One region of the Paenibacillus sp. PSB04 genome, then DNA from elsewhere that is predicted to be linked to it. Evidence: predicted binding sites of a transcription regulator. Region 1 holds the regulator's gene; the other holds the start of a gene.

Region 1 (12,581 bases):
CTTTCTTTTCCAAGCCGATCCGAAGTCCCATATAACCGCACACAAACGTCACGCCGACAGCCAGCAAATCCCCGGCATGTCCAATCCAGGCAAGGCTGGGGTAGATTAATAGAGCCAGCAGCAGTCCTCCGATCAGACCCGACGCTCCGGCCGCCAGTTCATTCATCGGCGTGTTCGAGAACGAAGCGATAAACGAATGCAGACGATACGATACAGCTTGAGCACACAGGGAACCAATCAACATAAATAAAATTGCGCCAACCACAGCGAACATCAGGCTGCCCCACAGCGAATCATCAATTCCAATTCCAGGGAACGACCAGCCTGCTGCATGATGCAGCGAGTACCCGATCCATGCCCCGCATAATCCGGCAAATGCCGTGATCGATTTCCTCAGCATCAGTTCCCTCACCTCCTTAAATCCATATTTTTAATAGTTGCAGATTTCATTAGCAGTATGGTCCATTTTGCAGCAACCTAATCCTGTATATTCCAATTTTTATTGGACGGCTGAACCTTTCTTTTGTACCATCCTACAGAAGTCTCGTTTTTGGTTGAAAATGGGGAATTGACTGGAATATAATAAGTTCAATTCAAAAAACTAGAGGTTAGAGGTGAATAGGTTACATGGGCACACCAAGTTTACAAGACTTTCAAGATCAGGTTTCCGAACTGTTGCTCCGTCACCGCAGTCTGCTGGATGTATTGTCAAAGAATGGACAAAGCAGTGCCTCCGTGAACCGGTCCGTCGCCAAAGCGATTACCGATTGCGGCTGTATTGAACTTCATGCCACCAAACAAACCTTTGCTCCGGGACTGAACCTCGAGGAAGCCAAGGAAACGGTACGGACCCATGTCCAAGGGGAGCTGTGCGAGAACTGCCGTGAGGTGATCAGCACCGAGCTGGGGCGAAACCTGTTCTATATGTCGGCGCTGTGCAATCTGCTCGATATCAATATGGATGAAGTGGTCCGGAAGGAATCGCAAAAATGCTCTACCCTCGGTCTGTTTAACATGTCATAGAAGACAAGATTTTTTTATACATCAAAAAAAGCATTTATCTCGCTGCTCCGGGCAGGAAATAAATGCTTTTTATTTTTGCATCCCGTTCTATTAAACAGGACGTCGTTTATGAGGAGTGGTCGTTGAACACTTTATCGGACTGCTCGCGATGGCGCCGGCGTCTCCGCGACAACCTTCTCACGTTCTCCTTCACACCGTAAGCGGCATACAGCACCAGCGGCAGGAAAATCAGCTTGGAGAGCTGATCCGGGAACGTAACGGCGACCGCAACTCCGGCAAGGATGACGAACGGCGCGTACATCATCGCTTTCTTCGGAAAACCGATTTTCTTGAAGTTCGGATACCGGACCGTGCTGACCATCAGGTATGACAGCAGCAGCATGGCGATGATCATATAGGGGGCGGAAATATCATCACGGAACAAAGATAATGTTGCAAGCACACCGCCCGCTGCCGGTATAGGCAGACCTATAAAGTAGCCCGGGCTGCCTGATTGGACGTTGAAGCGGGCAAGCCGAAGCGCCCCGCACATGGGAAATACGGCGGTTACCGTCCAGATCAGCGCATGATGCATATCGTGGAAACAAGAAATGTACATGATAAGTGCGGGTGCAACACCAAAGGAAATTACATCCGAGAGGGAGTCCAGTTCCTTGCCCAACTCACTCTGTGCATTGAGCGCCCGGGCCACCCGGCCGTCCAATCCGTCGAGAAGCATTGCAATGATAATCATGATGGCCGCCAAGCTCAGCTTGTTGTCGAGGGCCAGCATAATCCCTACCATTCCGAGAAACAAGTTACCCAAGGTACACATGTTCGGAATTGATTTCGTAAACATTTTCTCACCTCAAATATCGTAGTACCCCCATGTCATCCATTGATTGTATGGCATTTAAATTTGTCTGTCAATGAATACTTGTTCCTGCAAGCGTTTCAGTCCCTCTTTAATATTGCGGGCTCTGACTTCGCCAATTCCATCCACTTCATCCAATTCTTCGATCGTAGCCATCATGATATGCGGCAGCCGTTCAAAGCGTTCCACCAGGTTGTGAATGATGACGTTCGGCAGACGTGGAATTTTATTGAGGATCCGGTAACCACGGGGTGCTACAGACTCTTCTGAGGTTGCCGCCGACAACGGATATCCCAGCAGACGGACGACATAGTGGATATCGAGCAGCTCGTCGTCGGTCGCCCGTTTCAGTCCGGCGATCATCTCGCGGATCTTCTCATCGTTGTCGTCACGGGCATAGTCTTTGTACAGGAGCCAGGCTTCTTCCTCCATGTTGCTCACGAGCTCTTCCATCTGCATGCTGATCAGGCGCCCTTCGTTCCCCAGCTCGTTGATGTATCGCTTGATTTCCATCTTGATGCGCAGAACCATCTCCACGCGCTGAATGACGTTGACCACTTCGGGTACGGTGACCAGCTCTTCGAATTCGGAAGCCGACAGGTTCGTCAGCGACTGGTTCAGCACCGCCCGGTACTTCTCCAGTGTCTGAAGCGCCTGGTTGGCTTTGGTTAGAATGACGCCGATCTCTTTCAACGCGTAGCGGAGCGTCCCTTGGTACAAGGTAATGATGTTCCGGCGCTGGGAAATCGACACGACCAGCTTGCCGGTCTGTTTGGCGACCCGCTCGGCCGTCCGGTGCCGAATCCCCGTTTCGATCGAAGATATGGACGAGTCAGGAATCAGCTGGGTATTGGCATACAGAATCCGCTTCAGGTCTTCGCTCAAAATGATGGCCCCGTCCATCTTGGCCAGCTCATATAAGTAGTTGGGCGAGAAATCGCAGTTGATGGAGAAGCCTCCGTCCACAACCTCCATCACTTCGGGACTGTAGCCGACCACCAGCAGTCCCCCGGTTTTGGCGCGCAGCACGTTTTCCAGGCCGTCGCGAAACGGCGTGCCGGGTGCCACGAGCTTCAATAAATCGTTCATTTTCTCCAATTGGCTCGGTTCTTTCATCTTCATTTGCCCCCTAATCTAACGCGACCGCTAGTGCATCTGCAACGGTACTCACTCCGATGATTTCAATACCTTTGGGGTGCCTCCATCCTTTCAAACTTTTCTCCGGTAAAATAATCCGCTTGAACCCCAGCTTCTCCGCTTCCCGGACGCGCTGTTCCACACGGGAGACGCCCCGGACTTCGCCGGTCAGGCCGACTTCGCCGAACATGACGTCATACGGCTTTGTCGGAATATCCCGAAAGCTGGAGGCGATGCTGACGGCGATGGCCAGATCAACCGCCGGTTCGTCCAGCTTGACGCCCCCCGCCACGTTCAGGTACGCATCCTGATTCTGCAGGAACATGCCCATCCGCTTCTCCAGCACCGCAATGATCAGTCCCATCCGGTGATGGTCGATCCCGGTGCACATGCGCCGGGGTGACGGAAAATGCGTGGAAGAGATCAAGGCCTGAAGTTCGACCAGGACGGGTCTGGTGCCCTCCATGCTGGCCACGACCGTGGACCCCGCCACGCCGAGCGGGCGCTCGGACAGAAACAGCTCCGACGGGTTTCCCACCTCGACCAACCCGACCTCGTTCATCTCAAAAATGCCGATCTCATTTGTCGATCCAAAGCGGTTCTTAACGGCTCTTAACAGCCGGTAGGTATGATGACGCTCGCCTTCAAAATAAAGCACACAGTCCACCATATGCTCCAGCAGCCTCGGTCCGGCGATGGCCCCTTCCTTTGTAACATGCCCCACAAGGACGGTGGCGATGCCGAGCCCTTTGGCTACCCGCATAAACCGGGCCGTACATTCCCGGACCTGCGCCACGCTTCCCGGCGCGCTGGTCACCTCGGGAATGTAGACCGTCTGGATGGAGTCGATCACCAGAAACTGAGGCTTTACACTCTCGATCGCCTCTTCGATCAGATCCATATTCGTCTCGCACAGAACGTACAGTTCCGGCGAGAGGGCACCGAGGCGATCCGCCCGGAGCTTGGTCTGACGGACCGATTCCTCACCGGACACGTACAGCACGCGCAGGCCGGACTGCGTCAGGGCGTGCGACGTTTGCAGGAGCAGGGTCGACTTGCCGATGCCCGGGTCGCCCCCGACAAGAATGAGCGATCCGGGAACGATCCCGCCGCCCAGAACGCGGTTGAGCTCGCCGATCCCGGTCAGCACCCTTGCTTCCTGGCTGCTCTCTATATTTATGATCGAAAGCGGCTTTTCTTTACTATGAAAAAGCGGGGAATTCATCCCCTGCGTCTTGATGATGCTTTCCGTTTCTTCTACCATCGAGTTCCAGGCCTGGCAGCCCGGACACTTTCCGTACCACTTGGCAGCTTCATAGCCGCACTCGGTACAGTAAAATTTCGTTTTCGATTTGGCCATGCTCTCTCCTTTGCTGCAGCCAATTTGTCTAATTATGTCGTTACCTCAGAATTTTGGCATTATTTTAAGTTTACCATTTATTAAGATTTATCGTAAAGTCTATCCAAAAACTTTACATTGATTTATCACTGCGATACAAACAAAAAAGGGACCGACCCGCCGGGTCCATAAAAACCGGCGGGGCAATCCCTTGTTGTTTCAAGCTTCGTATGAAGTCACCGGCTCATTTACGACTGTGTATTGGCCGATACATTTTCGTTTTTGCTGACCGTCAGCGCGCCGTTCTCTTCATCGATAATCAGCGAGTCGCCCTTGGACACATGGCCCGTGAGCAATTCTTCCGACAGACGGTCCTCGATATGCTTCTGGATCGCCCGGCGAAGCGGACGGGCACCGAATGCCGGGTCGTAGCCTTCTTTGGCGAGGAATGCCTTGGCTTTATCCGTCAGGGTAAAGTCGACATTGAATTCGCGCAGGCGTTTACGCAGCTCTTCGGTCATCGTCGTCACGATTTCGGCGATGTGCTTCTCTTCGAGCGAGTGGAAGACGATGATTTCGTCGATCCGGTTCAGGAACTCCGGACGGAAGCTCTTCTTCAGCTCTCCCATCACTTTATCCTTCATGTTGTTGTAATCGGCCCCGGCGTCAGCTGCTGCCGTGAAGCCCATCGTGGAGTTCCGCTTGATCGCTTCCGCACCGACGTTGGAGGTCAGAATGATCAGCGTGTTGCGGAAGTCCACCACACGGCCCTTGGAGTCGGTCAGACGGCCGTCCTCCAGCACTTGAAGCAGAATGTTGAACACTTCAGGGTGCGCCTTCTCGATTTCGTCCAGCAGAACGACCGAGTACGGCTTGCGGCGTACTTTTTCAGTCAGCTGGCCGCCTTCGTCATAGCCGACGTATCCCGGAGGCGCTCCGACCAGCCGGGACGTGGAGTGTTTCTCCATGTACTCGGACATGTCGATGCGGACTACCGCATTTTCGTCACCGAACATCGCCTCGGCCAGAGCGCGGGCCAGCTCGGTTTTACCGACACCCGTAGGTCCAAGGAAGATGAACGATCCAATCGGACGCTTCGGATCCTTCAGACCGGCACGGGAACGTCTTACCGCGCGGCTGACCGCCTTGACGGCTTCTTCCTGGCCGATAACGCGTTCGTGCAGGATTGTCTCCATATTCAGCAGGCGTTCCGTTTCTTCTTCCTTCAGCTTGCTGACCGGAATGCCGGTCCAGCTGGCCACAACCTGGGCGATATCCTCAGGCGTCACTTCGGAGTCCGTACGGCCCTGTTTTTCTTTCCATTGGTTCTTTGTAACGTCCAGCTCTTCGCGGATCTTCTGCTCCGTATCGCGAAGGGCTGCCGCTTTCTCGAATTCCTGGCTTTGCACGGCCGAATCTTTTTCCTTGCGGATATCTTCAAGCCGGCTTTCCAGTTCCTTCAGATTCGGCGGAATGGTGTACGTGTGAAGCCTTACTTTGGAGCCCGCCTCGTCGATCAGGTCGATCGCTTTATCCGGCAGGAACCGGTCGGAAATGTAGCGGTCCGACAGCTTCACGGCTTCCACGATCGCTTCATCCGTAATTTTCACGCGGTGATGCGCTTCGTAGCGGTCGCGCAGGCCGAACAGAATTTGAATCGCTTCTTCCGGAGACGGCTGATCCACCGTGATCGGTTGGAAACGGCGCTCCAGAGCGGCGTCTTTCTCGATATATTTGCGGTACTCATCCAGCGTGGTGGCACCGATGCACTGCAGCTCGCCGCGGGCAAGCGACGGCTTCAGAATGTTGGATGCGTCGATGGCGCCTTCCGCGCCGCCGGCACCGATCAGCGTATGCAGCTCGTCGATAAAGAGGATGATGTTGCCCGCTTGGCGGATCTCATCCATGATTTTCTTCAAGCGGTCCTCGAACTCGCCGCGGTATTTCGTACCGGCTACAACCGATCCCATGTCCAGCGTCATGACGCGTTTGTCACGCAGCGTTTCCGGGATTTCGTTGTTGATGATTTTTTGCGCCAGGCCTTCGGCGATGGCGGTTTTACCAACCCCCGGCTCACCGATCAGCACCGGATTGTTTTTGGTCCGGCGGCTGAGGACCTGGATGACTCTTTCGATCTCGTTGCTGCGTCCGATAACCGGATCCAGGTTGCCTTCCTTGGCAATCGCAGTCAAGTCACGGGCCAGGCTGTCGAGCGTCGGCGTGCTGACGTTGGATTGGTTGCCGTGATGGCTGGATACAGCTTCGCTGCTGCCCAGCAGCTGCAGCACTTGCTGGCGCGCCTTATTCAGGCTGATGCCGAGATTATTCAACACACGGGCGGCCACGCCTTCACCTTCGCGGATGAGGCCGAGCAGGATATGCTCTGTGCCCACATACGTATGACCCAATTTGCGCGCTTCGTCCATGGACAGCTCAATTACCTTTTTGGCGCGAGGGGTATAAGCGATATTCGTCGGCTGTTCCTGCCCCCGTCCGATGAGCGTTTCCACTTCATCCTGGATTTTTTCAAGGCCAAGTCCGAGTCCGATTAAAGCTTTAGCGGCTATGCCGTCCCCTTCCCGGATCAGTCCGAGCAAAATATGCTCTGTACCAATGTTGTTATGCCCTAAACGAACCGCTTCCTCTTGTGCCAATGCGAGCACCTTCTGCGCACGTTCCGTAAATCTTCCGAACATCATATCTCCTGCACCTCCATGAGTTTTATCATCGCTTCTCCACTTGCGTCCTTCATCGTAATACTGTATATCATAAAGGCTCAGCGCTTTCCGAGGGTTTCCCGGATGAGCTTCGCCCGGTAAATATCGCGTTCTTCGGTGTTCATCTCGTGACCGTAGGTTTTCTGCAGGAAGCCCGGCTGGGTCATCACATTCAGTTCATTCATCACCGAAATAGACGGTCCCTCAAGAATCCCGAGGTCAACTCCAAGGCGTACGTCAGAGAGACGCTGCCCCGCCTCTTTCGAATCCATCACTTCCGCGTAGGATAAAATCCCATAGGACCGTTTGATGCGGTCGGTAATGCGGAGTCTGGAATCGTTCATAAGCCGCGTGCGTGCATTTTTCTCATGCTCGATAATCTGCAGCACGACGCTGTGGAGGTTGTCGATGATTTCATTCTCGGTCTGTCCCAAGGTAATCTGATTCGAGATTTGGAACAGGTTACCTATTGCTTCGCTGCCTTCCCCGTAAATTCCTCTAACGGTGAGCCCAACTTGTGAAACAGCGGATAAAATCCGGTTGATCTGCTGGGTCATCACCAGCGCCGGGAGGTGCATCATGACCGAAGCCCGCAGGCCTGTGCCCACATTGGTTGGACAGCTGGTCAAGTACCCGTGCTTATCGTCAAAGGCGTAATCGATATATTCCTCAAATTTATCGTCAATGCTCGAGGCCTTCTCCCAGGCTTGGCGGATTTGAAAACCGGGGTATAGACATTGAATGCGAAGATGGTCCTCTTCGTTAATCATAATGCTGACCGATTCGTCCTCACTGAGGATGACCGCGCCGTTCTGGGATTCATTCGCCAAATTAGGGCTGATCAAATGCTTCTCTACCAGCACCCTTTTGTCCAGCGGATCGATGTGGTCGAGCTCCACGGTATAAAAAGTTCCAAAAGACTGAAGGTGATCACTGGGAATACCCGTCAGACGTTTGAGCACTTCCTCCGACTGCTGGCGGGTGGCCAATAGCGGAAAAGGAAGATGCTGCAGGTTGCGCGCAACCCGAACCCGGCTGCTGATGACGATTTCGGAAGCATCGGCTTGGCCGCGCATCCAATCGCTCAGCGCTTTCTCGGTAAACCGGAGATTTGGCATCACGCATTCCTCCTCCTTCGAGTGAACTTTACTGTTCCGACAATTCTTTCTCAAGCTTACGGATCTGGTCGCGCAGCTTCGCAGCCTCTTCGAATTCCTCTTCGTGAATACGCTGCTGAAGCTCGAGCTTCAAGCCGTCGATTTTCCGTTTGGCTTGAATTTTGCTGCCGCCTCTCTTGGGCAGCTTGCCGACATGTACGGTACTGCCGTGAACTCTTTTGAGCAGAGGGTCCAGGCGGTTGCCGAAGTACTTATAACAGGAGCTGCAGCCGAACCGGCCGATCTTGCTAAACTGCGAGTACGTCATCCCGCACTCTTCACATCTCAGCGATTGAGCAGCCTTGGCGCTGCTTGCCGCTCCTTTGCCGGCCATGTCAATGTCCATGAGACCAGACAGCAGGCTGTGTATAGAAAATCCGCCAGAGGTTCCGGGGATCATTTCCCCTTTCTCCCGGGCACAGGATTCGCAAAAATGAAACTCCGTCTTCTCACCATTCACAATCTTGGTAAAATGGAGAGTCGCCGGCCTCTTACCACATTCTTCGCAAAGCATACCGATGTACCTCCTTTTTCTCCGTAAGCCTATTTGCCTAACAAAGAAATCAGCATCGCCTTCATCAGCCGAGCACGTATCTCATCCCGGTAAGGAAGCTTGATCATCAGGCACTCTCTGGATATCGCAGCGCGCATAATGCTCGCTTCGCGCTTACTAAGGATGCGTGCCTCCTCCAACTGATAGATCAGCCCTTCGGCCACGTTCTGATCGATGCGTTCCCCAATCGTTTGGTGGAGATGCGTATGAAGCGCCGAGTATTGCGGGAGTTCAATCCGTTGAATCCGGATATACCCTCCGCCACCGCGCTTGCTTTCCACAAGATAACCTTTTTCCAGCGTGAATCGTGTACTGATCACATAGTTGATCTGGGATGGAACGCATGAGAACTGATCAGCCAGATCGTTGCGCTGAATTTCAATCATTCCTTCGGGACTATCATGCAGAATACCCTTCAGATATTGTTCAATAATATCAGAGATATTACGCATTGTTCATCCTCCATTACGTTAAAACGTCAAGACCTTCATGGTCATTCGTTAGTCCGTTCGCATACCCAAACCATCTCCTTTAAACTTAACCAATGGTCGTGGGCTCGAATCTGGATCTTAACCCGGTGAATATGTTATAACTGATCTAAACCTTGCGCATTCACTATTGTGAGTTCAACGGTAAACAAACATACATTTGAATTTACGTTGACTTTGACTTTCTTTGATCTAAATTATAACATATTCTCACGTTTTGCCAAGAGGGTGTATCTTCATTTTTGACGTTCTCCTTCTTTTTATACCGCACCGATACGAAATAACCCCCTGCAACGTATGCAGAGGGCTATCATTCTGACCGGATCCCAGCTCATAAGAATTGTACGGCATGGTATTTTATTCCATAATTAAAAGAAATCCATAAACAAGGTCTGTCGAGCGGGGATCCGCTCTTCCAATATGCTCACTGCCTTCCGATTGCCTGCAATTCGCCCGGATTGGTATAGTTCAGCCGGCCGTTTGAACCCCGTCAGCAGGACGGTCAGTGCCTGGATGTCGCAGCTAAGGACCTCCTCCTGCTGTTCTTGAGATGAATCCAGGGGGGTGACCGATACGGTTCCGTCCGATGAGAACGCCCAGCTCCAAACGCCTTCATTCCAAGGTGCATACATATCCGTCAGCTGAATAGTTAGACGCTCAGTTCTCCCCTCACCGGAGGCTGTAAAAGGATAAGTTTCGACGAGTTTCTTCATATTTACGACACGGGCCATCCCATATGGGATAATTTCCTGGTTAATCCGTGGATCGGCCAAATGATATGTAAGACTGTCATCCATCGGCATGAAATTGACGATCACCTGCGTCACCATTGAATCGTGATTGGCGATATAAGTCCATAGCGCACGGCGTGCCTCATCCGTGACATAAATGAGTTCATCGATGGTAAACTCCTTGTTTTCCACCTTATAAAGAACATATCCTTCCGGCGCACCTGATGCCGAATAATATACCGCGGTATGCCCATCCTCGTCCAGTACCGAACGGGTCCACCATTCCCGCGTCCGAACCATCAATCCATTATAACGTTTGGAAAATGCAGCATAGACCGTATCCAGAACATCCACGTCTTTGATATCCCGCCGAACCGCACCTTCAGTGGTGACCTTTGCCGGCAATTTATCGGTCGAAATGACATATTTCTTGTACTCGCTGAACATTTCCCAGCCGTATTTCCGGTAAAACGGGTAGGAAAAAGGATGCAGCATGGAAAAGACCTGCCCGTTCTCATTCATCTGCTGCAGCGCGTGCGTCAACAGATGCTTAATATAACCCTGCCGGCGGTTCTCCGGCCATGTGGAAACGCTCGCAATCCCGCCCATAGGAAAAGTCTCACCTTGAACCGATACCGTAAGCGGGATTAACACCAGCTTAGCCGCCAGTTGCTCATCTTCGTCAAAAATGCCCCACACCTGCTCAGGTTTAAATCGTTCTTTGGCCAGCTGCTTCCGCTCGGGAGTCATCTTGTATTGAAAAGCATATTCGCTTAGCCGAGTGCTTTGCTCAAATTCATCTTCCCGTAAATTCCGGATTTCCATGCTTCCACCTCGCCTATTAAGGATGTGCCTGCGAATTCAGTCAGACCCTCATCGTCCTGACAATCATTGAATTCAAAGACGAGTATGGCAAAACCTGTGTGCAAAGTCAATCCATCCTGCAATCTATCCTGTTTACCTGGGGACAACTTATATAAAGAATAGGATCTTGTCGTGGTTATTCAGGATCATCTGTGGGTTATGGGGATCATTTTGTGTATTTGTGGATGGTTTTTTGGCGAAACGGGGAGTCGAAAACGTTATCTGTGCATAATTAAGATGAAGAAATGTTAAAAACATTGGAGCCTGTGGATGAAAAAAGCCCCTTATCAACAGGAGCGGGGGAACAAAAAAACCACTGTCGATGTTATCAACAGTGGTCCTTCGCTTGGCAACGTCCTACTCTCCCAGGACCCTTCGGTCCAAGTACCATCGGCGCTGGAGGGCTTAACGGTCGTGTTCGGGATGGGTACGCGTGGAACCCCTCCGCTATCGCCACCAAACGTTCAAGTGTTTGATCACTTGAAAACTAGATACGAAACGAATCTGTGTTTTATATTTATTGGATAAGCCCTCGACCGATTAGTATTGGTCAGCTCCATGCATTGCTGCACTTCCACCTCCAACCTATCTACCTCGTCGTCTACAAGGGGTCTTACATACTGGGAAATCTCATCTTGAGGGGGGCTTCACGCTTAGATGCTTTCAGCGCTTATCCCGTCCGTACGTAGCTACCCAGCCATGCTCCTGGCGGAACAACTGGTGCACCAGCGGTACGTCCATCCCGGTCCTCTCGTACTAAGGACAGCTCCTCTCAAATTTCCTACGCCCACGACAGATAGGGACCGAACTGTCTCACGACGTTCTGAACCCAGCTCGCGTACCGCTTTAATGGGCGAACAGCCCAACCCTTGGGACCTACTTCAGCCCCAGGATGCGATGAGCCGACATCGAGGTGCCAAACCTCCCCGTCGATGTGGACTCTTGGGGGAGATAAGCCTGTTATCCCCAGGGTAGCTTTTATCCGTTGAGCGATGGCCCTTCCATGCGGTACCACCGGATCACTAAGCCCGACTTTCGTCCCTGCTCGACTTGTAGGTCTCGCAGTCAAGCTCCCTTCTGCCTTTGCACTCTTCGAATGATTTCCAACCATTCTGAGGGAACCTTGGGGCGCCTCCGTTACTCTTTAGGAGGCGACCGCCCCAGTCAAACTGCCCACCTGACACTGTCCCCATACCGGATCACGGTACCAGGTTAGAACCTAGATACGATCAGGGTGGTATCCCAACGGCGCCTCCACCCAAGCTGGCGCTCAGGTTTCAAAGGCTCCCACCTATCCTGTACAGATCGTACCCAAATCCAATATCAAGCTGCAGTAAAGCTCCATGGGGTCTTTCCGTCTTGTCGCGGGTAACCTGCATCTTCACAGGTATTAAAATTTCACCGGATCTCTCGTTGAGACAGCGCCCAAGTCGTTACGCCATTCGTGCGGGTCAGAATTTACCTGACAAGGAATTTCGCTACCTTAGGACCGTTATAGTTACGGCCGCCGTTTACTGGGGCTTCGGTTCACAGCTTCGGGGTAAACCCCTAACCGCTCCCCTTAACCTTCCAGCACCGGGCAGGCGTCAGCCCGTATACTTCGCCTTGCGGCTTCGCACAGACCTGTGTTTTTGCTAAACAGTCGCTTGGGCCTTTTCACTGCGGCCCCCTCGTGCTATTCACACTACCGGGGCACCCCTTCTCCCGAAGTTACGGGGT
Region 2 (12,581 bases), 1.1 Mb from region 1:
GTACCGTTATGTATAAGCGGCTGGGGCTGGTCGTAAGTGATCAGTTTGTCATTGACAGCGACAAAGACGGAAGCCTTGACGGAGGACGCCGTGCTGCCCGCGGCTGTAGCCAGCCCTCCTTCTGCCGAAAGTACAGTGCTAAAAACAAGCAGGAATGATAAGAGCCATTTCGAGTAGTGCAACTTCTTTTTCAACATAATCTACCAACCTTTTTCTCTCGGATTTGGCTAAGATGTCGTAGATACGCGAATCTAGTAATCTAGCACCCTTGCATTGTACCCTTCCCGGCTGGCGAGTTCAATTTCAATTCGGTAACAGTTTGATGACTGAATTGGAAGCATTTTGGGGTTGAAGTGAAAAAATAGTTCCTATTATTCACTTGACAACGGGATACCGTAAATTCCCGGGTCATTCGGCTGAAAACCGGGACCTTGCAGAAACAGGCGATAGCACTATTGAAAACGTAGCCGAAACTATTGTAGAATTTTAAGAAAAATCATCGGAGGAAATATGCCTAAACAACAAGAACCGCATTCCATTCAGGCGTGGTCTCTGATCAATCGCAAATACTTAGGAAAAGGAATCCGCGTCAAACGCTTCCGCAAGCCATCCCGCTGCCAAATCCGCAACCGCGTGCTGCTGGCTGTCCTGATGGCCAACGACATCAAGCTGTCCCAGCTGGCTGAGGACATTTCGGTTTCTTCCCGGAGCGTGAGCGCCTGGGTATATGAAGGACGGATCCCGGGAAAAAAGAATTTGGACAAGGTATGCCAATACCTGGGCTATCCGCATCACATTCTGTTTAATCATACCGTTACATCTACAAGCCCGATCATCTGTCAGCCTTCCTCTTCGCGCTTCATGCGCCGGACGCTGACTCGGTCGCCTGTCAGCAACAAAATACTAACGGGGCTGTGCATGGTTCACGACCTGTCCGTCAGCGACGTCAGCGAATGGATGGACATCCATCCCGGAACGTTCCGGAAATGGCTGCACCAAGGGACGCTGCCGTCAGCCAGCTTTCAAGACCGGGCGGAACAATTTTTCCGCATCCCGAAATTCATTTTGTTTGCCGACTGCATATTGCAGGACGAGGAATCATGACACTTTTGGCTTATTCACCGCATTGATCATACAAGGTACGCCCTGCTGTTACGGAGACATTCCGTACGGCAGGGCTTTTTTCATGCTTCGGGAGGCCCGGGCTTCGGTTATATCGCAATAAAGTTCCGCTAAATGCGTCACACTCTTCGAATGTACATCGATAGACGTTTTTCTTTGCCTTCCAGCCTTTTTTCCGCCTCAAGCACGCCGAAAGGCCGAACCGTTCTTTCTCTCAAACCTTTTTCTATATACTTACGAAAAATAACTGAAAACCTGTTGACATGTGTTCCAAGTGAGGTATAATAAGGTCAAAGAAAGTCAAAGTCAGAGCGAAAGATCAAACTTGTACTGCATGAACAACCTCTTTAGGTGTTTGACTTTCGGTGCAGCCGTCTTTGTCCTGACGGAAGTTCTGACTTTTATCCCTTTATTCCGGCGGCCTGCTCCCGTAAGGCGCGGGCAGCCGTTTTCCTGATTAGGGCATCCAGATGAAGTATTCAAAAATTGATTAATCCATTAACTAACGAAAGGGGCATGCCTTCATGCGCTGTCAACATTGTAATCATAACCAGGCAACCGTAGGTCTGAGCCTCACTGTCAACCATAAATCCGAGAAATTGTTTCTTTGCGAAGATTGCTATGCCAAAGTAAACGGCGGCGTGCCGTTTGCGGCCGGCTTTGGTCCTTCGGGCAGCTATTCTTCTCCGTTGGAAGATTTGTTCCGCGGCTTCATGCAATCCGGCCAGCCGGTATCCGGCGCGGCGCAGCAGCCTCCGAGAGCCGCCGCTCAAGAAGGCGGACGGCGCGGCGGCGGGCTGCTGGACCAGCTCGGACGCAATCTGAACGACGCGGCGCGCGGCGGCAAGATCGACAACGTCATCGGCCGCGATGAAGAGATCGACCGCGTCATCGAAATTTTGAACCGCCGGAACAAGAACAATCCAGTGCTGATCGGCGAACCGGGCGTCGGCAAGACGGCCATCGCCGAAGGGCTGGCGCTGCGCATTACGGAGGGCAGCGTACCAGCGAAGCTGCGGAGCAAGGAAGTCTATTCGCTCGACGTCGCCTCCCTCGTAGCCGGAACCGGCATTCGCGGGCAATTCGAAGAAAAGGTCAAGCAGCTGATCGCCGAGCTGGAGCAGCGTAAAAATGTTCTGCTGTTCATCGACGAGATCCATCTGCTGGTCGGCGCAGGCTCCGCGGAGGGCTCCATGGATGCCGGCAACATCCTGAAGCCGGTGCTGGCACGGGGCGAGCTGCAGGTCATCGGCGCCACGACGCTTAAGGAATACCGTCAGATCGAGAAAGACGCCGCGCTGGAGCGCCGCTTCCAGCCGGTAACCGTCGACGAGCCGACCGCCGAGGAAACGATCGAAATTTTGAAAGGGCTGCGTCCGAAATACGAGCAGTTCCACGGCGTACGCTACCCGGACGAAACGCTTGAAGCGTGCGTGCGTCTGTCCAGCCGCTATATCCAGGACCGATTCCTGCCCGATAAAGCGATCGACCTGCTCGACGAATCGGGCGCCAAGCTGAATCTGCGGGCTCCGGTCGGCAGTGCGGACGAGATCCGCGCCCGTCTGGAACAGATCACAATCGAGAAAGACGCGGCCGCCCGCGATGAAAACTACGAGCTCGCCGCCAAGCTGCGCGACGAGGAAGCCGAATTGCAGCAGCGTCTGAACGGGAATGCCGCTGCCGGAGAGGTCCTCGAAGTAACTGTCGAGGATATCCAGAACATCATCGAGCGTAAAACCGGCATCCCGGTCGGCAAGCTGCAGGCGGATGAGCGCGGCAAGATGAAAAATCTGGCCGCCCGCCTCGCAAGCCGCGTCATCGGCCAGGGAGAAGCCGTCGACAAGGTCGCCAAAGCCGTTCGCCGCGGACGCGCCGGACTGCGCAGCGACTCCAAGCCGATTGCGTCCTTCCTGTTCGTCGGGCCGACCGGCGTCGGCAAGACCGAACTGTCCAAGGCGCTGGCCGAAGAACTGTTCGGCAGCACCGATTCGATGATTCGCCTCGACATGAGCGAATACATGGAGCGGCACTCCGTCTCCAAGCTGATCGGTTCGCCACCAGGATACGTCGGTCATGAAGAAGCCGGCCAGCTGACGGAGCGCGTACGCCGCAACCCGTACAGCATTATCCTGCTCGACGAGATCGAGAAGGCGCATCCGGACGTGCAGCATATGTTCCTGCAGGTGCTGGACGACGGCCGTCTGACCGACAGCCAAGGGCGTACGGTAAGCTTCAAGGATACGGTGATCATTATGACTTCTAACGCCGGCACGGCCGCCGATAAGAAAATCATGGTTGGTTTCACCGCCAAATCCGAGCAGACCCGCTCGATTCTTGATTCGCTCGGCAGCTATTTCCGGCCTGAATTCCTGAACCGCTTCGACGGCATCGTACCGTTTGCCTCGCTGAAGGAAGAAGACCTCGTAACGATCGTCGACAATATGCTCAGCGAAGTATCGGCTACCCTGTCGGAGCGCGGCATCTCCCTCGACGTGACCGGCGAAGCGAAACGCAAGCTGGCCGAACTGGGTTACGATCCGGCCTTTGGTGCCCGTCCGCTCCGCCGCGTTATTTCGCAGCATGTGGAAGACGGCATCACCGATTTGCTGCTGGACGACGAAGACGTTAAGGAGATTCGTGTCGAGCTGGTAGCAGACCAAGTTCGTGTCGTTCGCGCTTAACGTCCGCCGAATAGCCAACATTATCAGCCTTAATTTAGAAAGCTGTCCCTCAACCGCTGCGCGGTGTGGGGCAGCTTTTTTTATGTGTACAGACAATCAGGAGTCGCGCACGCGAGTTCGCCACGCTCCCTTCACTGTTCCAGATAACAACTATAAAAGCCCCAGCCCTCTTCTCCCCCTCACCCTCTGAGCAATCCGTGACGCACAGCCACGCCTTTCGACCGTGAAACATAAGGAAATGTTCAACGAAAAAGCCCTTCACCCAGCCACGGACGGACGCCGCACATAAACGGAGAACACCGGGCATACTAAGCCGACAACCGTATTCCGCGATAAATAGGACGTAAGAAATATATTTTCCGTTTCATAAATTTAACGTTGACGTTAACGTTAGTCAGGATTACAATGGGTAATGTTACCCGGGAATCTTTGAGGGAGGAAGGAAATGGATGAATATAAAATCGACGATGTCGCCCGAGAGTGCGGCTTGACGAAGCGAACGATCCGCTATTACGAAGAGATCGGCGTTTTTCCGACCCCTGAACGGAGCGAAGGAGGCACCCGCCTCTATACCCGCGAAGACATCGAGTACTTGAAGAAGATCGTCAATGCCAAAGAAATTCTCGGTTTCAGCCTGCAGGAGCTGGTTTCGTACTTATCCGTATCGGACGCTTACAAGCTGCATCACCAAACTTACCACGACATGACCAGCCGGGCTCATCGGAGGCAGCAATTGACCCATATGAGCGAGATGCTGGAAGAACAGCTTCAAATGCTGCGCACCAAAGTGGAAAAAATGCGCCTTATGCAGCAGGAGCTGGAACAGACGCAGGCGCGGCTGGATGATTTCATCCGCAAATTCGACGAGGAAACCGATTCCCGGGAAAGCTGAAGCCGCTGCACGCGTCTATGCAAGGGCGTCGACAGACGTTTTTTTGTTGTGGAGATTCATGAAAATTTGAAAATACATGATTCATCAAAATGGAGGTAATGTTACTTATGAAAACCAATGCTTCGCAGCCCCTTGAGCTGGAACAGCGCCAAGGCGGGCTGTTGTCCCAGCCGAAGGCGGTATGGGCGATCGCTTTCGCCTGTATCATCTCCTTTATGGGCCTCGGCCTGGTTGACCCGATTCTGCCGGCCATCGCCGAGCAGCTGCACGCATCCAAGAGCCAGGTTTCACTCCTGTTCACGAGCTACAACCTGGTAACCGGCGTAGCGATGCTGATTACCGGCGTCATTTCCAGCCGGATCGGCATCAAGAAGACGCTGCTGACCGGGATGCTGCTCATCGTCATCTTCGCGGCGCTGGGCGGTCTGTCGAACTCCATCGGCGGCATCGTCGGTTTCCGCGGCGGCTGGGGACTCGGCAACGCCCTCTTCATCGCCACCGCACTGTCCGCGATCGTCGGGCTGTCCACGTCCGGCACGGCCAAAGCGATCATTTTGTATGAGGCCGCGCTCGGTCTCGGGATTTCTGTCGGACCGCTGCTGGGCGGCGAGCTGGGCTCCATCTCCTGGCGCGGACCGTTCTTTGGCGTGGCCGTTCTCATGGCCATCGGATTTATTTTCGTTACGTTTATGCTTCCGAACGTGCCCAAGCCGAAAAAAGCCAGCACGCTGGCCGACCCGTTCAAGGCGCTTTCCTATCCGGCGCTGCTGATCCTTGGAATTACAGCATTCCTGTATAACTTCGGCTTCTTCACCCTGATGGCGTACTCGCCGTACGTTATGGACCTGGATGAGCACGGCCTGGGTTATGTCTTCTTCGGGTGGGGCATTCTGCTTGCCTTCACGTCGGTATTTGTCGCTCCGAAGCTGCAGAAGCGCTTCAGCGTCGTGTCGTCCATTGCAGCGGTGCTTACGCTGTTTACGATCGTGCTGCTCATTATGGGCATCGGCACGTATAATCACTCGCCACAAACCGTTATTGTCTGCGTCATCGTGGCCGGGATCTTCCTGGGCATCAACAACACGCTGATCACCACGGCCGTCATGCAGGCCGCTCCGGTGGAGCGCTCCGTCGCTTCCGCGGCATACAGCTTCGTCCGCTTCCTCGGCGGTGCCGTCTCTCCATGGCTCGCCGGCAAGCTGTCCGAGTGGTACCATGCGGAGACTCCGTTCTACTTTGGTGCCGTCATGGTCTTCCTCGGCGTCGTCGCCCTGCTCGTATCCCGCCGCAAGCTTGCCCATGTTGACCGGGCAGAAGGCCATTAAGGAGGTTTACCTATGTACTCACGTATTCTCGTACCCGTCGACGGATCCAAGCATGCCCGGCATGCGCTGGATTCCGCCGTATCGCTTGTGCAGAGCCTGAATACCGCTCCCGAGCTCGTGGTCCTGCACGTCAACCCGACCGTTTCTATCAATGAACCGCCGGTAGGCGTAGATCTGGAGGAGCACATCCGCCAGGAAGGCGAAAAAATACTCGCCCCGGCCACCGAAGAAGCGAGCCGCTCGGGAATCGCCTTCCGCACGGTCAGCAAAACCGGCGATCCGGCCAAGGTCATCTGCCAGACGGCAAAGGAAGAGTCGGCCGACCTGATCGTGATGGGCAGCCGGGGCATGGGCCTTGTCTCGGAAATGCTGATCGGCAGCGTCAGCCACAGCGTCGTCCAGCATGCGCACTGTCCGGTGATGATCGTCCGCTAACCCTCCCCACAAAGTGGAGTGTTTGCTCGATGATAGGGGCAATTACGTAAAAAGTTCCTACGATCGCTCTTGTTCTAACTTATATAATTAAATAAGCCGTCCCCCATTCTTGATGGGGAGACGGCTTTTTGCTGTGCTGCAAACGGCGGCTCATCCAAACCGTCCGGAGATATACTCCTGGGTCATGGCATTGGCCGGGTTGGTGAAAATAATTTCGGTATCGTTATGCTCCATCAGCGTGCCAAGATAGAAATACGCCGTATAGTCGGAAATCCGTGCGGCCTGCTGCATGTTGTGCGTCACGATGACGATGCTCAGCTCTTTCTTGAGCTCAACGATCAGTTCCTCAACCTTCGAGGTTGAAACCGGATCGAGAGCCGACGCCGGCTCATCGAGGAGCAGAATCCCCGGGTTGACCGACAAGGCGCGCGCAATGCACAGGCGCTGCTGCTGGCCGCCCGAAAGCGACAAGGCGGACTGCTTCAGGCGGTCCTTCACTTCGTCCCACAGCGCCGCTTTGCGCAGGCTGGACTCGACGATCTGGTCGAGCTCTTTTTTATTTTTCACGCCATGGTACTTCGGTCCAAAAGCGATATTTTCGTAGATGGATTTATAAAATGGATTCGGCTTCTGCCATACCATTCCGATTTTTTGCCGCAGCTGAATGACGTCGGTGGAAGGATCGTTGATGTCCTCCCCGCCGATCCAGATCTTCCCCTTGATCACGGCCTGGGAAATCTCGTCGTTCATTCGGTTGAGGGACCGCAGAAACGTCGATTTCCCGCAGCCCGACGGGCCGATGAGCGCGGTAACGCTCTTGTCCGGGAAGGTCAGGCTGATGTTCTTCACGGCTTCGTACGCCCCGTAAAACACGCTCAGGTTTTCAGTACGGAATGTAGTCGATGTTTGTTGCATGCTCATTTCTCCTATCCCATTCGTTTGGATGCCGTCATGATCTTGTAGAGCAGGTTGCCGAACCAGCGGGCAAACAGGTTGAAGACAAGCACGAGGATCACGAGCACCGCCGAAGCGCCGGCGGCAATTTCCGCGGCATCGGGCGCAATGCCCTCACTGTTGATTTTCCAAATATGCACGGCCAGCGTTTCCGCCGGACGGAACGGATTGATCGGCGACGTCGGGCTCAGCGGGTTCCAGTTGGTAAAATCAAGGCGCGGCGTGGACATCCCTGCGGTAAACAGGAGCGCTGCCGCTTCCCCGAATACACGTCCTGCCGCCAGAACCGTACCGGTCACGATGCTCGGCAGGGCGACGGGAAACAGCACGGACGTGATGATTTTCCATTTCGATAATCCGAGCGCAAGTCCCGCTTCCTTCTGCTCCTTCGGTACGCTGCGGAACGCCTGCTCCGTGATGCGGACCATGAGCGGCAGATTAAAGATCGTCAGTACCAGCGCGCCGGAGAAGAGCGAAAAGCCAAAGCCGAACGTGTTAACGATCAAGAGCAGACCGAACAAGCCGACGACGATAGACGGAAACGAGGACAGCACCTCGACGACGAGGCGGATTGCTCCAGTGATCTTGCCTGGCTTGGCGTACTCGGCCATATAGATGCCGGCACCCAGGCCCAGCGGAATTGTAATAATAAGCGTCAATACCAGCAGGAATAAGGAGTTGAACAGCTGCGGACCGATGCCGCCGCCCTCCCGGATCGTTTGGGGCACAGAAGTCAGGAAGTGCCAGCTGATGTGGCTGAGTCCCCGGTACAGAATAAATCCGAGCAGTCCGAGCAGAACCGCCACGATGAATAAGGAAAACACCACAATAATGGCTGTTGCAATTTTGTCAGCGGCTTTAGCTTTCAAATCCGATTTCTCCTTTCGAGCAGGCGAACGATAACGACGAAGATAAAGGTCATGAACATGAGTGCGAGCGCCATGCTCCACAGCGCGTTACTGTGCGCGGTGCCCATGACGGTGTTGCCCATATCCAGCGTAATGACGCTGGTCAGCGTTGAGGCGGATTCGAACAGCGACCGCGGAATATGCGGCGCATTCCCGATGACCATCTGTACCGCCAGCGCTTCCCCGAAGGCGCGGGCCATGCCCAGGACCACCCCGGTCAGAATAGAAGGAAGCACGGTTGGCAGAATAACTCTGTAGATGGTTTGCCAGCGCGTTGCGCCGAGTGCGTACGAGGACTCCTTGAGGCCCCGCGGCAGCGAGGACAGGGCGTCGGTACCGATACTCGTAATCGTCGGCAGAATCATGACAGACAGCACGATCGAGCCCGCGGCGATTCCGATCCCCTGACCGGGAAACATGTCGCGCAGGGCCGGAACGATGACCGTCAAGCCGACAAATCCGTATACGACGGACGGAATTCCGGCAAGCAGCTCAATGACCGGCTGCAGCAGCTTTTTGCCCCAGCCCGGTACGATTTCCGTCATGAACAGCGAGGCGCAGATGCTGAGCGGACTGGCGATGACCGCTGCCAGAATCGACGTCGCGAATGAACCGAAAATAAACGGCATGACGCCGAACTGCGGCTCGCCATGGTTGCCGTCCGGATCCCATTTGGAGCCAAACAGAAATTCGCTGAAGCTGACGCCGTCTCTAAAAAAGGTCGCCAGCCCCTTGGAAGCGACAAAATAAACGATGGACAAAATAATGACGATCAGCAGAATCGCACAAATCGTCGTATAGCTGCGTCCCGCGAAATCTTCCATATGATGTTTTTTAAACCGTCCGGGACGGGGGTTGTCAGCGATGCCTACAGGCCTTTCATCTATAGCTTTCATCGTTGTCCTTCTTTCTAAAGTGAAAATAGAGGCAGAAGTTGGTCTCTCCGCCTCTTGTCGTACATATTCAGTGTTTCATGAGAGCTCAAGGAACCTGATGTTATTTCGTGATGTTGCCGTCCTTGTCGCGTTTCACTTCCATTTTGGAAGCCGGAATGTATCCGAGCTCAACCACGTCGCCGTTTTGCACAGCATCCGAAGTCATGTAGTCCAGGAACGCCTTCACTTCCGGAGCAGGCTCACCTTTGGTGTACATGTGCTCGTAAGCCCATACTGGGTATTTACCGGAGGCTACGTTCTCTTCCGTTGCTTCCACACCGTCATATTTCAGAGTTTTCACTTTGTCGTCCAGATAGGACAGAGCAAGGTATCCGATGGCACCTGGCGTTTCGGAAATGATCTTTTTCACCGTACCGGAAGAATCTTCTTGGATCGAACCTTGCAGGTCTTCGGTCTTCGTTCCGAGTGCATATTTTTCAAACGTTGCGCGGGTACCGGAGCTTGCAGGACGGTTGACGATAACGATCTTTTCATCCTTGCCGCCAACGTCTTTCCAGTTCGTCACTTTTCCTGTGAAAATATCAACCAGCTGCTGCTTCGTCAGGCTGTCTACGCCTGCGTCAGGATTCGTTACAGCCGCCATGGCTACAACGGCCACTTGATGGTCAACGAGTTCTTTGGCTTTGTCTGCATCCAGCTTTTCTTCAGCAAATACGTCGGAGTTGCCGATGTTGGCTTGGCCGCCGGAAACTTGAGTCAGGCCGGTGCCGCTGCCGCCGCCTTGCACTTGAACTTGGATTTTAGAGTATTGGGATTCACCCATGAACTTTTGTGCGACTTGCTCTACGAGCGGTTGGAGTGCTGTGGAGCCTACAGCCAGAACGGATCCGCTGAGCGTTTCCTCTGCAGCCGGTTTATCTTCAGTTGCGGTTCCCGAACCCGTAGTGCTGCCGCTATCCGACGCGTTTTTGCTGCCGCAGGCAGCCAGCATAAGAACCAGGACCAACGTACAAAACATAAGTAACGGTTTTTTGAATTTCATAATCTAATGTTTCCCCCCATTTTGGTTTGCCGTGTAACTCTATGAAGTTTACCGACAAGTTCATTGTAGTTCTCTATCATTTTGTAAAATGATGCGTTTTGTAAAAAGAAAGATAAATATCAGAATATAATCTTTATGAGTCCATAGATTAATTCTATAATGAAGAGGAATCGGACGTGACCGAGGGGGAATCATCGTTGAATTTGTTAAAATTGCAAATCCTTGTTTATATTGAAAAATACAAGAAGGTAACCGACGTAGCCAAAGAGCTGGATATGAAACAGCCGACCGTCACCTTTCATATGAAAAGCTTAGAGGAAGAGCTGGGCATCGCCCTCTTCGAGTCCAGGCGGGGCCGCATCCTGCTGACCGACGCCGGCAAGGCGTTGTACCCCTACGCCGTCAAAATGACGGGGCTGGCCGCCGAGGCGCGGAAGGCCGTGCAGGACTACGCCGATTTGGGCAAAGGCATTCTTCATATCGGCGCCGACAGCCTGATGGGGACGATTCACCTGCCCAGGCTCGTCAACCGGTTCTGCCGGCAGTATCCCGGCATCCAGATCGAGCTGACCGTTCAGCCCAGCCGGACCGTTCAGGAACTGCACTACAATCATGAGGTGGACCTTGCCTTTTATTATTCGCAGGACGTTGCGGCTGCCGGCATCAAGGAAGACCTGCTGCTGGAAGATGAGCTTGTCGTCATTTTTGCGCCGGGACACCCTTTCTCCAGCCTGAAATCGCTGAGCGATCAGCTGGTTGCCCAGCATTTCTTCATCCAGCATGCCGAAGGCTCTTTTATGCGGGACTTCACCCGGACCTACGCGATCGAGAGCGGAATCCATTTGTGGGAGCGCATGATCATCAATTCGCCGGAGTCGGTCAAGCACACGGTAGAGGACGGGGATTTCATCTCCTTCTTCCCCTTGTCCGGTATCTCAAGCGAGCTCGCCGCCGGAAGTCTCCAATACTTGCCCGCCCCCGGTCCGGCAGGCAAATCGGTCAAGGCCTATATGGCCTATCATGCCGATCAGCCCTATTCGCCGCTCAGGGAGCAGTTCAAGCAGTTCGCCAAACAGCAAATCACCGAGCAGAATATGAAGCCCTGATTCCACGGAATCGGGGCTTTTTTTGGCTCCGCCCCCTATGATCGCCCCGCATACTAACACTGTTTTGTCCTCGTCTTACCCTACGAAAAACGGACAACCCAGGTAAAAAAACACTTTACAATTCTCCCCATCTGTTTTAGCCTATACTCAATAAAGTTTCCTTAGGTAAAAACTTTTATATATGTGCATTAATTTGTCCCAAGGGAAACTTATGTCAAAGTTTTCATAATCCAAAGGAGGTTTATGCTATGCTCCCCCGTCACCGCGACCCTTCGGTGTCCGTCGACAGCCTATTCGTCTCCTATCACGGCAAGGATGCCCTTCGCGGCGTCAGTTTTACGCTGCTTCCCGGCAGTATGACCGGTATTATCGGACCCAACGGGGCCGGCAAATCCACGCTGATGAAGTCGCTCCTTGAGCTGATTCCGCGGGACCACGGCGAAGTTCGCATCCTCGGCGGCAGCGTCAAGGAAGCCCGGACCCGCATCGCCTATGTTCCGCAGCGCAGCGAAATCGACATGACGTTCCCGATTACAGTGATCGATACCGTCCTGCTCGGCACCTATCCGAAGCTCGGCCTGCTCAAGAGGCCGCGGCGGCAGCATAAAGAGCTGGCCTACCACTGCCTGGAGAAGGTCGGCATGGAGGATTTCGGCTCCCGGCAGATCGGCGAGCTGTCCGGCGGGCAGCAGCAGCGCGTATTTCTCGCCCGGGCACTCGCCCAGGAGGCGGAGCTGTTCTGCCTGGATGAGCCCTTCGTCGGCGTGGACGCCGCCAGCGAGGAGACGATCGTCGCCATTTTGAAAGAGCTCCGGGATCAGAACCGCACGGTGCTCGTGGTCCATCACGATTTGAGCAAGGCGGAAGCGTATTTCGACGGGCTTGTGCTGCTTAACGGCGAGCTGGTGAAGGCAGGTCCGGCCCGCGAAGTCTGCCGTCCGGACATTCTCAGCCAGGCTTATGCGGCGCAGCTGACCTTTCTTGAAAAGAACGGAGTGGGCGTGTAATGGAATTCTTAAGCGGAATCCTGGAATACGGCTTTTTGCAAAAAGCGCTGCTGACCTCGGTCATGGTCGGAATGATCTGCGGCATTATCGGCTGCTTCATCATTCTGCGCGGCATGGCGCTCATGGGCGATGCGATTTCCCATGCGGTCCTGCCTGGCGTCGCCCTGTCCTACATGCTGGGCATCAACTTCTTTTTCGGCGCCGTGGTGACGG

Evidence for each region. Region 1 encodes CtsR, which represses protease genes until heat stress. Its sites were predicted from a motif close to ATGGTCAATAAAGGTCAAACA; they were not measured.
Region 2: K2F33_RS31985 (ATP-dependent Clp protease ATP-binding subunit) is a predicted target of CtsR. The motif match lies at 1,409-1,429, and genes of this name have one in related genera.

What each region holds. Positions count from the first base shown of each region.
Region 1 covers NZ_CP081301.1:739,911-752,491, forward strand. The annotation lists gene K2F33_RS03965 (PIN/TRAM domain-containing protein) at 1-400, opposite strand, end outside; gene K2F33_RS03970 (nucleoside triphosphate pyrophosphohydrolase family protein) at 628-1,023, shown strand; gene pssA (CDP-diacylglycerol--serine O-phosphatidyltransferase) at 1,130-1,861, opposite strand; gene disA (DNA integrity scanning diadenylate cyclase DisA) at 1,916-2,992, opposite strand; gene radA (DNA repair protein RadA) at 3,006-4,373, opposite strand; gene clpC (ATP-dependent protease ATP-binding subunit ClpC) at 4,601-7,051, opposite strand; gene K2F33_RS03995 (protein-arginine kinase McsB) at 7,129-8,187, opposite strand; gene K2F33_RS04000 (protein-arginine kinase activator protein McsA) at 8,216-8,740, opposite strand; gene K2F33_RS04005 (CtsR family transcriptional regulator) at 8,770-9,231, opposite strand; gene eis (GNAT family N-acetyltransferase) at 9,636-10,823, opposite strand; rRNA gene rrf (5S ribosomal RNA) at 11,207-11,323, opposite strand; rRNA gene K2F33_RS04020 (23S ribosomal RNA) at 11,383-12,581, opposite strand, start outside.
Region 2 covers NZ_CP081301.1:6,972,104-6,984,684, forward strand. The annotation lists gene K2F33_RS31975 (polysaccharide deacetylase family protein) at 1-197, opposite strand, end outside; gene K2F33_RS31980 (helix-turn-helix domain-containing protein) at 511-1,104, shown strand; gene K2F33_RS31985 (ATP-dependent Clp protease ATP-binding subunit) at 1,647-3,803, shown strand; gene K2F33_RS31990 (MerR family transcriptional regulator) at 4,249-4,695, shown strand; gene K2F33_RS31995 (MFS transporter) at 4,803-6,020, shown strand; gene K2F33_RS32000 (universal stress protein) at 6,033-6,455, shown strand; gene pstB (phosphate ABC transporter ATP-binding protein PstB) at 6,606-7,376, opposite strand; gene pstA (phosphate ABC transporter permease PstA) at 7,382-8,278, opposite strand; gene pstC (phosphate ABC transporter permease subunit PstC) at 8,275-9,141, opposite strand; gene K2F33_RS32020 (phosphate ABC transporter substrate-binding protein PstS family protein) at 9,314-10,255, opposite strand; gene K2F33_RS32025 (LysR family transcriptional regulator) at 10,453-11,361, shown strand; gene K2F33_RS32030 (metal ABC transporter ATP-binding protein) at 11,610-12,368, shown strand; gene K2F33_RS32035 (metal ABC transporter permease) at 12,368-12,581, shown strand, end outside.